DNA from 4 places in the Nocardiopsis sp. NPDC006938 genome. Region 2 is predicted to be linked to each of the others. Evidence: riboswitches for the same ligand, from Rfam matches in the RefSeq annotation. Region 2 holds a riboswitch; each other region holds the start of a gene.

Region 1 (3,922 bases), on a different contig from region 2:
GATCGGCGGGCGCCACTACGGGATCGTCTACGGCGGCACGCTGCCCGGGCCGATCTGGCAGGAGAGTATGCGGGGCGCCACCGCGCACCTGCCCGAGGACGCGTTCGCGAGGTCGCCCAAGTCCTTTGGCGACCCGAAGACCGAGCCGCCGGAGCAGCGGGGCGGCGACGACGCCGGGGACGGACCGGGCGGCGGGGGTGACGAGGACGACGACGGTGGCGGCACGGGCGAGACGGGCGGCACCGGAGGGACGGGCGGTACCGAGGGCGGCGCCGGTGAGACGGACGGAACCGGCGCGACGGGTGACATGGGGGGCACCGACGGCGCGGGTGAGACCGACGGTTCGGACGGTGTGGGTGGGACCAGCGGTACGGGTAGCACCGGGGAGACGAGTGGTACTGAAGGGGCGGGAGAGACAAGTGGTACGGGCGAGACGGGTGGAACGGGGGACACCGGCGCGACGAGCGGTACGGAAGGCTCGGGCGGTACCGACGGCACCGGAGGCACGAGCGGCACCGGAGGCACGAGCGGCACCGGGGGCACGAGCGGTACCGGTGGCGAAGGGGACATGAGCGGTACCGGAGGTGACGACGGTACGTAGGGCCTGAAACGAAGGCGCTCCGCTCCGCCCGTCGTCCAGTGTCCTCCGAGGCATCCGGGGCCTTCGCGGGGCCGCTCCCCCCTGAGCCCTCCTGGCCGCCTGACTCGGGCCGCCAGCCCCCGGACACCGCGTCACTGCGCGGAGTTCGCCTGACGGGCGCCGGTGGGGCGGCCCGCTGACGAGAGGGCGTCCGGTGGCCGCTCGCGGAGGTGCCCCCGTGCCGCCGCGGCTCCGGACGGCTGTCCCGCACGGCTGTCCCGGGGCGGGCATCCCCGCCGGGGTCCGCGCGGGAGAGCGCGGGCGGGCCGCCGTCCCTGTCCGTACCGTCACCCGGTTCTCACATTCCGTGGCGGAAGGCCTTGACAGGTCTAGACCACTCTTGCTTAGGTGACGTCACCCCCCGCGGCGCGCGGTCGGACGCCGCGCCGCACCCTAGGAGTGTGATCACGTGATCCGACGTCTCCTGAGCCAGTTGGCCGCGCTCGGCGCGCTCGCGGCTGTGCTCGTCGTCCTTCCCGCCACCGTCGCGCAGGCCGCGGCCGTCTGCGCGACCGGCTGGAGCCCGTCCGCCGTCTACAACGGCGGCGGCCAGGTCTCCTACGAGGGCCGCAACTACACCGCCAAGTGGTGGACACAGAACGAGCGACCCGGAACGTCGGACGTCTGGGCCGACCAGGGGCCCTGCGGCGACGGCGGGGGCGGCGAGCAGCCCGCCCCCAGTGACTTCGTCGTCAGCGAGGCCCAGTTCAACCAGATGTTCCCGAACCGGAACCCCTTCTACACCTACGCCGGGCTCACCGACGCCCTGAGCTCCTACCCGGGCTTCACCAACACCGGCAGCGTCGAGGTGCAGCGGCGCGAGGCCGCCGCCTTCCTGGCCAACGTCAGCCACGAGACCGGCGGGCTGGTGTACATCAAGGAGATCAACGAGGACAACTACCCGCACTACTGTGACTGGAACCAGCCCTTCGGCTGCCCGGCCGGACAGGACGCCTACTACGGCAAGGGTCCGATCCAGCTGAGTTGGAACTACAACTACAAGGCCGCCGGTGACGCCCTCGGCATCGACCTGCTGAACAACCCGTACCTGGTGGAGCAGGACGCGGCCATCGCGTGGCGGACCGGCCTCTGGTTCTGGAACACCCAGTCCGGCGCCGGGACGATGTCGGGGCACACCGCCATCGTCGACGGTCACGGCTTCGGTGAGTCGATCCGCTCCATCAACGGCTCCATCGAGTGCAACGGCGGCAACCCCGAACAGGTCCAGAGCCGCATCAACACGTTCACGCACTTCACCCAGATCCTCGGGACCACCACGGGGTCGAACCTGAGCTGCTGACCTCGGGGCGCCCCCGGCGCCCGAGGAGGCCCTCGTCGGGGGCGCGGTCGGCGGTCACCGTCGCACGCGCCCCCGCTGGTGTGCCGGGAAGGACTTCATTGTTCGTCCTGTTTGCCCCATAATGGAGGCAATCCGACAGGGGAGCGCGTGAGCGCTGAGAGTGCGGCACCAGGCCGCAGACCCTTACACACCTGATCTGGGTCATGCCAGCGAAGGAAGTCGTAGGAAACCGTCACCGCGCGTGCGCCTTCCGCGCGCGCCCGGTCGGCGCTCTTGGCCACACGGCCCCTCGTCACACCGACGAAGGGACGTCAACCACCTATGAGTACAGCAAGCGACCGCGAGACCGGGCCCGGCACCGCCGACGAGCCGGGCGGCTTCGTCCAGGGGGTCCTGGCCGGGCTCAGGAGCTGGCGCACCGTCGACATCGTCGTGGCCTCCGTCATCGGCGTGGCGGTCGGCGTCGTCTTCTGGCTGTGGAACATCGTCTGGTCGGTCACCACGCCGCTGTTCGTCGCCTTTCCGCCCGGGCAGGCCGTCGTCTACGGCATGTGGATGATCTCCGGCGTGCTCGGCGGCCTCATCATCAGGAAGCCCGGCGCGGCCCTGCTCACCTCGATCGCCGCGGCCTCGGTCTCGGCGGTGCTGGGCACCCAGTGGGGGGTCATGGTGATCCTCGACGGAACCCTCCAGGGGCTGCTGCCCGAACTGGTCTTCCTCGCCTTCGCCTACCGGCGCTGGAACACGGGTGTGGCCGTGCTGGCCGCCGCGGTCGCCGGGATCTCCCCGGCCGTGCGCGACAACATCGCCTACAACGTGACCTGGCCGATCGAGTACCAGATCACCTACGGCGTGATCGTCGTGCTGAGTTCGGCCGTCATCGCGGGGGTGGGCGCGCGCCTGCTCACCACCGCGCTGGCCAGGGCGGGCGCGCTCGCCCCCTTCCCCTCGGCCCGGGGCTGACCCCGTGACCCGACCCGACACGCGCGGGGCCCGCGTCGAACTGTCCGGCTGGGGCTGGAGGCACTCCGGCCGCGGCACCCACGCCCTGCGCGGGGTGGACCTGATCATCGAACCGGGGGAGCGGGTCCTGCTGCTCGGCGCCTCCGGCGCGGGCAAGTCCACCCTGCTGCACTCCCTGGCCGGACTCACCGGCGAGGACGGTGCCATCAGCGGGGAGCGGGAGGGCTCGCTACTGGTGGACGGCGTTCCGGCCGACCGTGGTCGCGGCGGCACCGGGCTGGTCAGCCAGGACCCCGAGACCCAGCTGGTGATGGCCCGGGCCGGGGACGACGTCGCCTTCGGCCTGGAGAACCTCGGGGTGGAACGGGACCTCATCTGGCCGAGGGTCGAGCGCGCCCTGGGGGAGGTCGGTTTCCCCTACGGACTCCGCCACTCCACCGGCGCCCTGTCCGGAGGCGAGAAACAGCGTCTCGTGATCGCGGGCGCGCTGGCCATGCGGCCGCGCCTGCTGCTGCTGGACGAACCCACCGCCAACCTCGACCCGGCCGGGGCCGCGCTCGTCCGCGACCTGCTGTCGCGCCTGCTCGCCGAGACCGAGGCCACCCTCGTCCTGGTCGAACACCGGGTGGCCGACGTCGTCGACCTGGTGGACCGGGTCGTGGTGGTCGAACCCGGCGGCGGCGTGATCGCCGACGGCGCCCCGCACCTCGTGTTCGCCGAACACGGCCGGTCGTTGGCCGACCAGGGGGTGTGGATTCCGGGGAACGAGCCCGTGCCCGAGCTCACCCCCGGCCCCGGGGGAGCACCCCTGCTGGAGACCGTCGACGTCGCCGCGCGCACGCCCTTCCAGGTGGGAGTGCGCGCGGCCCCCCGGCGCACGGTACTCGACCACGTGAACGTCGCCCTGGCCGCCGGGACCGCCACCGCTCTGACCGGACCCAACGGCGCGGGCAAGTCCACGCTCCTCACCATGCTGGCCGGGCTCTCGCGCCCGCACCGGGGACAGGTCCTGCCGCGCG
Region 2 (3,922 bases):
GTCATGATCGCACCGAACCGTTCCTCCGCATCCCCCGGAGACGCCGTGCCCACGGACCCAGCTCCCGCCGCCCCGCGCCCTCCGGCGGTACGCCGCCTGAGGGCGGCCGTCCTGCTCGGCGCGATCCTGCTCTCGTCGATGGGGGACGAGGTGGTGTTGGTCGCGGCGATCCTCCGGTTGGCCGAGACGGGGAACGCCCTGTGGGTCACCGCGCTGCTCACCGCCCAGATCGGCCCGCTGATCCTGCTCGCGCCCCTGGCCGGGGTCGTGCTGGACCGCTTCGACACGGGTCGGGTACTGGTGCTGTCCTGCGTGGGGCAGGGTCTGGCCATCCTCCCGGCGCTGTGGTTCCCCCACCCGGGGGCCCTGGTCCTGTGCGTGCTGGCGGTCAGCTCCCTGGCGGCCTTCGCCAACCCGGCGATCCTCACCCTCCTGCCGAGCGCGGCCGGTGAGCTCGCCCCGGTGCGCGCCCACGCCCTGTTCGAGGGGGTACGGGCCTCGGCCACGGTGCTCGGCCCGCTCACCGGCGGAGTGCTGGTCGGCCTCTTCGGGGTCGCCCCGGCCCTCCTGCTGGACGCGGTGAGCTTCTTCGCGGCGGCCACCGCGTTCCTGCTCCTGGGCGTGCGGCGCCCGGTCGCCCGGGCTCCGGGGCCCCTGTGGGCGGGCGCCCTCGACGGAGCCCGCCACCTGGCGCGCGCCCGGTTGTTCCGGGTCCTGCTGCCGGTCCTCCTGGTGGCCGTGGCGGCCACCTCCACCACCAACGTGGCGATGGTGTTCGTGGTGCGGGAGGTCATGGGGCACGGGGCCGGGATCTTCGGTGCGCTCACAGCGGGCTGGGGGGCGGGACTCCTGGCCGGTGCGCTGTCCGTGTCGCTGCTGCGCCCGGCACCGACCGGGCGGGCCGTGGCCCTGGCCGCGGCCCTGGTGGGCGCGGCGCTGGCACTGTGGGCGGCCTTCCCCGCCCTGGGAGTGGCCGCGCTGTGCGTGGTCGCGGCCGGGGCGGGCAACTCCGCCTTCAACGTCCTGCTCAGGTCGGTGGTGCACCGGCACACGCCCGAACCCCTGCTCGGCCGGGCCCACGCGCTCATGGGATCGCTCGTCAACGGCGGGTTCGTCGCGGGTTTCCTCGTGGCCGGGTGGTTCGCCGCCGACCACCCCCGGGAGCTGTTGGCCGCCGCCGGGTCGGTCGCCCTGCTCACCGGGCTGCTCGGCGCGCTGGCCCTGCGCCTCACCGGTGCCGACGGCGGGTCGGACGGGTCGGACGGGACGGGCGGGGGCTGCGGGAACGACGGCGCGCACGGGGAGGACCGGGGGCGGATCACGTAGGATTCCCCCCATGTGCGGTCGTTATGCCCAGTCCCGGAACGTGCACCAGCTCCAGTTGGCCTTCGCCCTTCCCGAGGAGGCCCGGGAACAGGAGGACGACCCGCGTTCCTGGCCCCCGCTGGAGGAACTCGACCCGGACTACAACATCTCGCCGGGCCGCCCCGTGTACGCCGTGCTCGGACCGCCGCCGCGCGGGGAGGGCACCGGTGCGCCGGGCCCGCGCACCCTGCACACGATGCGCTGGGGCCTGGTCCCCTCGTGGGCCAAGGACCGCAACGTCGGCTACCGGATGATCAACGCCCGCAGCGAGACCGTCGCGGACAAGCCCGCCTTCCGCACCGCCTACCGGAGCCGCCGCTGCCTCATCCCCGCCGACGCCTACTACGAGTGGCAGCTCCTCAACAAGGACGGCACCGCCGAGGCCAGCACCTCGCCCGCCACCGACCCGCAGCACCGCAGGCGCAAGGCCAAGGCGGCCAAGAAGCCGTTCTCCGTCCACTACGCCGGGGACGAACCCCTCGCCATGGCCGGGATCTTCGAGCGCTGGCGCGACCCCGAGGTCGACGACGAGCGGGACCCCGCCGCCTGGGTCTGGAGCTGCGCGGTCATCACCACCGAGGCCGCGCCCGAGCTCGCGCACATCCACGAGCGCATGCCCGTCGTGGTGCCTCGCGAGGACTGGGCCGCCTGGCTCGACCCGTCCAGCGGCCCCGACCGACTGGCCCGGGTGCTGCACGAGACCCCGGTGGAACGGTTCGCCGTCGACGAGGTCTCCACCGAGGTCAACAGCATCAAGAACAACGGCCCCGACCTGCTGGAACCGACCGCGGGCGACGGAGCCGACCAGCTGGAGACACTCTTCTGACCCCCGGAGGCCTGGACAGGCCCGGGGACGTCCTGTGTATGGTGTGCGAGGCCACGGGGGAGTGCTTTCCCCGGCCCGGGGCACCGTGATCGAGGTGTCCCGGCACGTTCGACGTGCGCACATGTGAATACGCAACGCGGGAGCTCGCGCCATGGCGGGCTGAGAGGGCGACTCGACGGTGTCGCCGACCGCAGAACCTGTTCGGGTAATTCCGACGTAGGGAGGCATGCCATGACGGCTATCGACGGTCGTGACGTTTCCACCACCGACGAGCACCGGGTGACCACAGGTCCCATCATGGGATCTCGCAAGGTCCACGAGGAGATCACCACCCCCGAGGGCACCACCCTCCGCGTCCCCCGCCGCCGGGTGGATCTCAGCAACGGCAGCCACTTCGATCTGTACGACACCTCCGGCCCCTACACCGACGACCACGCCGACATCGACGTCCACCGGGGGCTGCCGCGCACCCGTGAGAGCTGGGCGCTCGACCCCGTGAACGGCGCGGTCACCCAACTGGCCCACGCCAGGGCCGGAACCATCACCCCCGAGATGCGGTTCGTGGCCGCCCGCGAGGGCGCCGAACCCGAGTTCGTCCGCGACGAGGTGGCCATCGGCCGCGCCGTCATCCCGGTCAACCGCAACCACCCCGAGTCCGAACCGACCATCATCGGCAAGAACTTCCTCGTGAAGATCAACGCCAACATCGGCAACTCCGCGGTCACCTCGTCGGTACCCGAGGAGGTCGAGAAGATGGTGTGGGCCACCCGCTGGGGCGCCGACACCGTGATGGACCTGTCGACCGGCAAGCGCATCCACGAGACCCGGGAACGCATCGTCCGCAACTCCCCGGTACCCATCGGCACCGTGCCGATCTACCAGGCGCTGGAGAAGGTCGACGGCGACCCCACCCGGCTCACCTGGGAGATCTACCGGGAGACCATCATCGAGCAGGCCGAACAGGGTGTGGACTACATGACCGTCCACGCGGGCGTCCTGCTCAGGTACGTACCGCTGGCCGCCCGCCGCGTCACCGGCATCGTCTCGCGCGGCGGCTCCATCATGGCCGCCTGGTGCCTGGCCCACCACCGGGAGAGCTTCCTCTACACCCACTTCGAGGAGCTGTGCGAGATCTTCCGCCGGTACGACGTCACGTTCTCGCTCGGTGACGGCCTGCGCCCCGGCTCCATCGCCGACGCCAACGACGAGGCGCAGTTCGCCGAGCTGCGCACCCTGGGCGAGCTGACCCACATCGCCCGCTCCCACGACGTCCAGGTGATGATCGAGGGCCCCGGCCACGTGCCGATGGACAAGATCCGGGAGAACGTGCGCCTGGAGGAGGAGCTGTGCGGTGAGGCGCCCTTCTACACGCTCGGCCCCCTGGCCACCGACGTCGCCCCCGGCTACGACCACATCACCTCGGCGATCGGGGCGGCCCAGATCGGTTGGCACGGCACCGCGATGCTGTGCTACGTCACCCCCAAGGAGCACCTGGGGCTGCCCAACCGCGACGACGTCAAGACCGGCGTGATCACCTACAAGCTCGCCGCGCACGCCGCCGACGTCGCCAAGGGCCACCCCCGGGCCCAGGAATGGGACGACGAGCTGTCCAAGGCGCGCTTCGAGTTCCGGTGGCAGGACCAGTTCCACCTGTCGCTCGACCCGGAGACCGCGCAGTCCTTCCACGACGAGACCCTGCCCGCCGCGCCGGCCAAGACCGCGCACTTCTGC
Region 3 (3,922 bases), on a different contig from region 2:
GGAGAGAAGGTCTATCCCGAAGAGGTGGAGGCCGTGTTGAAGGCCCATCCCTCGGTGGAGGACGTGATCGTGGTGCCCGCCCCCGACGAGCGGCTCGGGCAGAGGGTGACGGCCCTGGTCTCGCTGGCCTCGGGTTCGGCCCCCGACGAGGGCGCGTTGAGGGCGCACTGCCGCGTGCGCCTGGCGGGGTTCAAGGTGCCCCGGACCGTGCACTTCGTGGACCGGGTGCGGCGTACGGCGGTGGGGAAGCAGGACTACCGGTGGGCCGCGTCGGTGGCCGGGGAGGACCCCGCCGCGCCCGCCGTCCCGCTCGCTCCGCTGTCGGCGTCGCGCCGGAACTGAGACGGGGTTCGGGGCCGCCTGTCACGTTCTGTTTTCGGACTCCGGACCTGACGGGCGAATACCTGACCAAAACCCCGAATATCAGGGCGCTCGGACGTCTCGGCCCCGCCCGGCGCCGCTAGAATCGGCACTGCCCGGCCCGGGGCCTGTCGGCTCTCCTCCCCCATCGCACGGCCCGGGCGGCACACATCAGCGCGGGCCGGGGCGTCGAACCGGTGGAGGTCGCCCCCGCGACCCGCGCGACACAGCACCCCTTTGACACCGCCGACCGGCATCGACACCGTGTCGGCGGCCCCATCAGGACGGAGGACGGCGCCGCGTCCCGGGACTCTCCCGGGCCCGCGCCCGACAACATGGCCAAGTCAGTAGGCTCCTACATCTTCAACGCGGTGCGCGGCGGGGCCGTCGGCACCTCCGAGGCCCTTCCCGGCATCAGCGGCGGCACCGTCGCGCTGATGGTCGGCCTCTACGACAAGCTGATCGGCGGCGCGGGCCACGTGGTCAGCGGCATCAAGCGCTACGTCACCGACGTCCCCCGGGGCAAGGGCAAGGAGCGGGCCCAGGAGCAGTTCCGCCAGGTCGACTGGCCGGTGCTCGTCCCCGCCCTGATCGGCATGGCCGTCGCGCTCATCCTGGCCGCGGTCTTCCTCGCCCCGCTGGTCGAGGTGTACGCGCAGTACGCCTACGCGCTCTTCTTCGGCCTGGTCCTGGCCTGCCTGTGGATTCCCTACACCGGCGCGGGCAAGAAGTGGAAGGCCTGGCACTACGCGGTCGCGCTGGTGTTCGCCGTACTCGCGTTCCTCCTCACCGGCCTGCCCGGAGCCAACCTGCCCACCCACCCCGTGGTGGTCTTCTTCGCGGCGGCCGTCGCGATCTGCGCGCTGGTCCTGCCCGGCTTGTCAGGGTCGTTCATCCTGCTGACCCTGGGCCTGTACGAGCCCACCATGGCCGCCCTGCGCGCCGCCGACCTGCCCTACATCACCGTCTTCGTGCTGGGCATGATCACCGGTCTGGCGCTGTTCGTGAAGGTGCTCCAGTTCCTGCTGGAGAACCACCACCACATCACCCTGGTGGTGCTCACCGGTCTCATGGCCGGTTCGCTGCGCGCCCTGTGGCCGTGGCAGGACGAGAACCGCGACCTGCTGCCGATGACCGACGTCCCCGTGACGCTCGCCTTCGCGGTCGGCGGCTTCGTGGTGGTCGTCGGCATGATCGTCTGGGAACAGCGCAAGCTCGCCCAGCAGCGGGTGGAGGCCCGTCAGGACGTCTCCGTCTAGAGCCCCCGGTCCGCTCCTGCGAACCGTCCACTACAGTCGGAACCACCACAAACCAATACCGATGCCGGGGCCGCGAGGCCCCGGCGGCGCGGGGTGCCGGAAGCGTCCTTCCGGCTGAGAGCACACCCGTCGAACCTGCCCTAGTTCGTACTAGCGAAGGAACGCCAATGAGCGCGTACAACGTCGTGTCCATCGCCGGAAGCGACCCCAGCGGAGGCGCGGGCGTCCAGGCCGACCTGAAGGCGTTCTCCGCCCACGGGGTCTTCGGGATGACCGTGGTGACGGCGTTGACCGCCCAGTCCACACGCGGGGTCACCGGAGTGCACGGTGTCCCCGCGTCGTTCGTCACCGACCAGATGGACACCCTGTTCACCGACGCGACCGTGCACGCGGTCAAGGTGGGCATGCTGTCCACGTCCGAGGTCACCGAGGCCGTCGCGGCCGCCGTGGACCGCCACCGGCTCCCGAACGTGGTCGTGGACCCGGTGATGGTGGCCAAGAGCGGCGACCGCCTCCTGGAACGGTCGGCCATCGAGGCGCTGCGGAGCGTCCTGTTGCCCCGCGCCGACCTGCTCACCCCCAACCTCCCCGAGGCGGCCGACCTGCTCGGCGAGGCCGAGGCCACCACCCTCGGGGAGATGCGCGACCAGGCCGAGCGCCTGCTCGGGCTCGGCCCCCGCCGGGTCCTGCTCAAGGGCGGGCACCTGCCGGGCGCTGAGAGCGTCGACCTGCTGGTCGACGGGGTCGGCGAGCCCGTCGAGTTCCGTGCGGGGCGGGTGGACACCCGCAACACCCACGGCACCGGCTGCACCCTGTCCTCGTCGATCGCGGCCCTGCTGCCGCAGCGGCCGGACGCGGTGACGGCCGTGGCCGACGCCAAGGCCTACCTCACCGAGGCCCTGCGCCGCGCCGACGAGATCGACGCGGGCGGCGGGCAGGGGCCGGTGCACCACTTCCACGCCTGGTGGTAGCCGCCCGGCAACGCGAAGGGGGACCGGCAGTCGCGGCCGGTCCCCCTCGTCGTGGCCCCGGGACGCCGTCCCGGGCCGCACGCGGACTACTTGCTGACGTCGTCCATGATCACGTCGGGGTTGCGCCACTGCGGGTGGCCGAAGAACTTGCGGGTCTCCGCCACCACGACCGGCGACAACAGGATCAGACCCACGAGGTTGGGCAGCGCCATCAACCCGTTGGCGATGTCGCTGAAGAGCCAGACCGACTCGACGCTGGCCGTCGCTCCGACGTACACGACGGCGATGAAGAGCAGGCGGTACGGCAGGACCAGGGTGCGCCTGCCCTGGGCCAGGTAGACCATGCAGCGCTCGCCGTAGTACGACCAGCCCAGGATCGTCGTGTAGGCGAAGACCGCGACGGCGCAGGCGATGAAGACGACGCCGAAGGTGCCCAGGGCCGGGCTGAGCATGGACAGGCCCTGCTCCATCGAACCCGAGGTGAGCAGCACGCCCTTGTCGTCGGGGTCGAACCCGGCGCTCACGTTCGCGTTCCACAGGCCAGAGGTGATGATCATCAGCGCGGTCAGGGTCACCATGATGATGGTGTCGATGAAGGTCTGCGTCATCGACACCATGGCCTGGCGGACCGGCTGCGTGGTCTTGGCGGAGGCCGCCGCGATGGCGCCCGTGCCCAGGCCGGACTCGTTGGAGAAGATGCCCCGGGCCACACCCGTGCGGATGACCAGCATCAGGCCGGCGCCCGCGAATCCGCCGGCGGCCGAGGTGCCGGTGAAGGCGTCGGTGAAGACGAGCACGAAGGCGGGGAGGATCTGCTCCCAGTTGATCATCAGCACCAGCAGGTTCATGAAGATGAACCCGATGATCATGAACGGCACGATCGCGGAGGCGAAGCGGCCGATGCTCTTGATCCCGCCAAGGATGACGATGGCGACGAGCACCATCAGGACCACGCCGATGATCCGCTGGTCGACGCCGGTCACGTTGTTGAGGGAGCTGGACACGGCCTCGGCCTGGGTGCCGTTGCCGATGCCGAACGCGGCGATGGCGCCGAAGATCGCGAAGGCGCCGCCGAGGAAGTACCCGAACCGGCCGGGCAGCCCGTTGCGGAGGTAGTACATCGGGCCGCCGGCCTGCTCGCCCTTCTCGTCCTTGACCCGGTACTTGACGCCCAGAAGGGCTTCGCTGTACTTGGTGGCCATGCCCGCGAGGCCCGTGAGCCACATCCAGAACAGCGCGCCGGGCCCGCCGATCCCGATGGCCAGGCCGACACCGGCGATGTTGCCGACGCCGACGGTGGCGGCCAGGGCCGTGCTGAGCGCCTGGTAGTGA
Region 4 (3,922 bases), on a different contig from region 2:
GCGGGTTGCGGATGCCCAGCCCCGAACCGATCGGCGCGGCCAGCGGCATCACGGCGGCGCAGCCCAGCTGTTCCAGGCGGCGGGCCAGCACGGGGTCGTCGTTGGTGTACGGCAGAACCGTGAAACCGTCGTCGACCAGCGCTTCGGCGGCGTCGAGCAGCTCCACCGGGTCGGGCAGCAGGGTGTGCTCGTCGGCGACCACCTCCAGCTTCACCCAGTCGGTTCCCAGGGCCTCGCGGCCCAGCCTGGCGGTGCGCACGGCGTCCACGGCGGTGAAGCATCCGGCGGTGTTGGGCAGCGGGCGGATGCCGTTGCGGTCCAGGACGTCCCACACCGACCCCTGGGTGCCCGGGGTGATCCGGCGCATGGCCACGGTGGTCAGCTCGGTCCCCGACGCCAGGAGCGCCTCTTCCAGGACCTCCAGGGAGGGCGCTCCCCCCGTGCCGGTGATGAGGCGGGAACCGAAGGGGACCCCCGCGATGACCAGCGGGTCCCCGCCCGTGTGGTCCCCGGCTGTCGGCGCCTCGGTGGTCTGCGTCATGGTTCAGCCTCCCTGTACCGCGGTGAGCACGTCCACGCGGTCGCCGGGCGACAGCGCGGTGCCGGTCCAGGCGGTGCGGCGCACCACCTCGTCGTTGACGGCGACGGCGATCCCCCCGGGGACGGCGCCCTCCCCGGCTCCGGTGAGGGCGCGCACGACCCCGTCCACGGTGCTCGCCGCGCTGTCCCGCGCCTGTCCGTTGATGATCAGTTCCACTGCTACTCCCACGTTCTTCTGCCGGCTGAGAACCGGCGCGCGTACGAGGGGAGCGCGCCGGTGGTGAGGGCCTCGGCCATGACCTCGCCGGTCACCGGGGCCAGCAGGACCCCGTGCCGGAAGTGTCCGGCGGCCAGGTGGAGTCCCGGGACCCGGGTGGGGCCCAGGAGGGGTTCGTTGTCGGGGGAGCCGGGCCGCAGACCCACACAGGTCTCCACGACCTCCAGCTCGCTCACCCCGGGGACGAGTTCGCGGGCGTCCCGCAGGACCTGCCAGAGCCCGCCCACGGTCAGCGAGGTGTCGTGGCCCAGCTCCTCCTGGGTGGCCCCCACGACGACCTCGCCGTCGGCACGGGGCACCAGGTAGACGGGGAACCCGCGGACCAGACCGCGAACGGTGCGGGTGACCAGCGGGGGCTCCCCGGCGGGCACCCGGGCGCGCAGCAGCTGCCCCTTGACCGGGCGCAGCGGCGGCACCACCGGTTCGGGCACCCGCACACGGTCGCCCCAGCACCCTGCGGCGAGCACCACCTGGTCGGCGGGGAGTTCGGCGCCGTCGGCCAGCCGCACGCCCAGACGCGCGCCACCGGGGCCGGGGGAGGAGACTTCCTCCACACGCCCGGGGAGCTCGCGCACGCCCGCGCCCTCTCCGGCCCGGGCCAGGGCGAGCAGCAGGGAACGCGGGTTCACCGAGTGGTCCTCGGGAGCCAGTACCCCGCCGCGCACCCCGGGCGCGAGCGTGGGTTCGAGGCGTCGGCACTCACGGCTGGTCAACCGCTCTGTGGGGATGCCCAGGCGTCGCTGGAGGGCGTGCAGGTCGGTCAGGACCGCCAGGTCGTCGCGGTCGAAGGCGACCAGCAGGGTGCCGGTGCGGCGGTGGCCGACGTCCACCCCGCTGGCCTCCTGGAGTTCGGCGACGAAGTCGTCGTACAGGCGCGCCGAGCGCACCCCGAACTCCATCAGCTCCTCCTCGCCGAAGACCGCCTCGGTGGCGGGGGTGAGCATCCCCGCGGCGACGGCGGAGGCGGCCCGGGCGGAGGAGGGCGCGGTCACGGGGTCGGGTTCGACCAGGGTGACGGTCAGGCCGCGCTGGGCCGCGCGCCAGGCGGTGACCCGGCCGACGACGCCGCCGCCGACCACGACCACGCCACTGGTGGGATGAATCGTCTTCTGTGGGGGAACCTCGTCGTTGCGCACGGCGCCGTGTTCCACTCCCTTCGCCGGCATGACCCGGATCAGGTTCGTGCGGTCGGAGGCGGCGAGCCTCCCTCTCAGCCGGGTCCACCCGGCTCCCGCGGGACGTGTCTGTTCGGCCCCATCCTAGATCAGCCCGTCCGGGCCCGCCGTGGCGGGGATCTCCCAGGCAGGAAGCCCGCACGGGGCGCGACGGTCACCGGCGCCCGGTCGGGTGTGGCAGATTGGTGAGGTGACACAAAGCGATCGTGAACTCGACGAACTCGTCGGCGAATGGCTGACCCTGCGTGAGGCGGCCGCGCCGCTGGGCGTGAGCCCCAACCGCATCAAGACCCTCATCCGCGAGAACCGCCTGATGGGCGTGGTGCGCGGCGGTGAGCTCTCCATCCCCGCCGCCTTCCTGGACGGCGAGGACCTGGTCAAGGGCCTCCCGGGCACCATCGTGCTGCTCACCGACGCCGGTTTCTCCACCGAGGAGGCCCTGCGCTGGCTGTTCACCCCGGACGACACCCTGCCGGGCACGCCGATCCAGGCGATGCGCGAGAACCGGGGCACGGAGGTCCGCCGCCGGGCCCAGGGCCTGGCCTTCTGACACCCCGCACGGCCCGGAGGCACGCACCGCACGGTGGCGGCCCCGGGCCGTTGGCTAGGGTGGGGGCCGTGAGGACGAGCCACGGAACCAGCCTGCGCGAGCGCCTGGACGCATCCCTTCTGTACCTGTGCACCGACGCCCGGACCGGGAGCGGTGATCTCGCGGAGTTCGCGGACGCCGCCCTGGCCGGGGGCGTGGACATCATCCAGCTCCGGCACAAGGGGCTGGAGGCCCGCGACGAACTGGCCGCACTGGAGGTCCTTCGGGAGGTGTGCGAGCGCCACGGCGCCCTGCTCGCCGTCAACGACCGCGCCGACATCGCCCGGGCGGTGCGCGCCGACGTGCTGCACCTGGGCCAGCGCGACCTCCCGGTGCCCCTGGCGCGCGACGTGATCGGCGCCGACCCGGTGATCGGGCGCTCCAACAACGACCCCGTGGCCGCCGCGCGCTCGGCGCAAGAGCCGGGGAGCGACTACTTCTGCGTGGGCCCGACCTGGGCGACCCCGACCAAGCCGGGGCGTCCGGCGGCCGGTCTGGAACTGGTCGAACGCGCCGCGGCCCTGGGTTCGGACCGTCCCTGGTTCGCGATCGGCGGCATCGACCTGGACAACGTGGACCGGGTGCTCGACGCCGGAGCCGCCCGGGTGGTCGTGGTCCGCGCCATCACCGAGGCCGAGGACCCCCGCGCCGCGGCGAGCGCGCTGCGGGCCCGCCTGACCGCGCGGCGCGACACCGCCTGACGGTGTGCGGACGACGGCCCCGGGAACCAGCGGTTCCCGGGGCCGTCCCGTGCGCCGTCCCGTGCCCCTCGCGGGGCCCGTCCACCGGGAGGCGACGGGGCCGGTGCGCGGTCAGCGCCGCCCGGCCCGCTGGAACAGCCAGCGGGTCAGGACCAGGGCGGCCAGGGTCAGGCCGCCCAACCAGAGGGTGAGGGGCACCGCCTGGTCGCCGACCGGGACCCCCGAGGTGAGCTCGCGCAGGGTCTCGATGGCCAGGCTGACCGGCTGGTGCTCGGCGAACCCCCGGAGGAAGGTCGGCAGCCCCTCCACGGGGACGAAGGCCGAGGACAGGTAGGGCACGAAGAGCGCGACGAACGCGAACATCCCGGCGGTGTCCGCCGAGCGCGCGGCCAGTCCCCACGCGGCGGCGGCCAGCGTGAGCAGCACGACGTAGGCGGTCACGAGCACCGCCGCCCACGCCCACCCGGCGGCCGAAGCCTCGGGGCGGAAGCCGAGCGCGAGGGCAGCGCCCAGCACCAGCAGGGTCGACACCAGGTTGCGCAGCACTCCGGCGACGACGTGTCCGGTCACCACCGCCGAGGCGCGCACCGGCATCGTCCGCAGCCGCCGGACCACGCCCGTGGCCAGGTCGGAGTGGACC

The links. Region 2 has a riboswitch for thiamine pyrophosphate ahead of thiC (phosphomethylpyrimidine synthase ThiC). Riboswitches for the same ligand answer to the same signal wherever they lie in the genome.
Region 1: linked by a shared signal. The riboswitch ahead of ACFYL4_RS18515 (ECF transporter S component) and the one ahead of thiC (phosphomethylpyrimidine synthase ThiC) in region 2 are both predicted to bind thiamine pyrophosphate.
Region 3: linked by a shared signal. The riboswitch ahead of thiD (bifunctional hydroxymethylpyrimidine kinase/phosphomethylpyrimidine kinase) and the one ahead of thiC (phosphomethylpyrimidine synthase ThiC) in region 2 are both predicted to bind thiamine pyrophosphate.
Region 4: linked by a shared signal. The riboswitch ahead of thiO (glycine oxidase ThiO) and the one ahead of thiC (phosphomethylpyrimidine synthase ThiC) in region 2 are both predicted to bind thiamine pyrophosphate.

Annotation. Positions count from the first base shown of each region.
Region 1 is NZ_JBIAGA010000012.1:64,312-68,233, forward strand. Features, by position in the region: gene ACFYL4_RS18505 (transglycosylase domain-containing protein) at 1-601, shown strand, start outside; gene ACFYL4_RS18510 (glycoside hydrolase family 19 protein) at 1,050-1,940, shown strand; TPP riboswitch at 2,068-2,175, shown strand; gene ACFYL4_RS18515 (ECF transporter S component) at 2,262-2,903, shown strand; gene ACFYL4_RS18520 (ABC transporter ATP-binding protein) at 2,908-3,922, shown strand, end outside.
Region 2 is NZ_JBIAGA010000002.1:319,536-323,457, forward strand. Features, by position in the region: gene ACFYL4_RS04355 (MFS transporter) at 46-1,326, shown strand; gene ACFYL4_RS04360 (SOS response-associated peptidase) at 1,337-2,191, shown strand; TPP riboswitch at 2,318-2,433, shown strand; gene thiC (phosphomethylpyrimidine synthase ThiC) at 2,423-3,922, shown strand, end outside.
Region 3 is NZ_JBIAGA010000001.1:461,090-465,011, forward strand. Features, by position in the region: gene ACFYL4_RS02045 (acyl-CoA synthetase) at 1-342, shown strand, start outside; gene ACFYL4_RS02050 (DUF368 domain-containing protein) at 696-1,619, shown strand; TPP riboswitch at 1,699-1,798, shown strand; gene thiD (bifunctional hydroxymethylpyrimidine kinase/phosphomethylpyrimidine kinase) at 1,787-2,590, shown strand; gene ACFYL4_RS02060 (alanine/glycine:cation symporter family protein) at 2,677-3,922, opposite strand, start outside.
Region 4 is NZ_JBIAGA010000022.1:5,625-9,546, reverse strand. Features, by position in the region: gene ACFYL4_RS24630 (thiazole synthase) at 1-541, opposite strand, end outside; gene thiS (sulfur carrier protein ThiS) at 545-757, opposite strand; gene thiO (glycine oxidase ThiO) at 760-1,983, opposite strand; TPP riboswitch at 1,952-2,061, opposite strand; gene ACFYL4_RS24615 (Rv2175c family DNA-binding protein) at 2,183-2,542, shown strand; gene thiE (thiamine phosphate synthase) at 2,611-3,282, shown strand; gene ACFYL4_RS24605 (ABC transporter permease) at 3,394-3,922, opposite strand, start outside.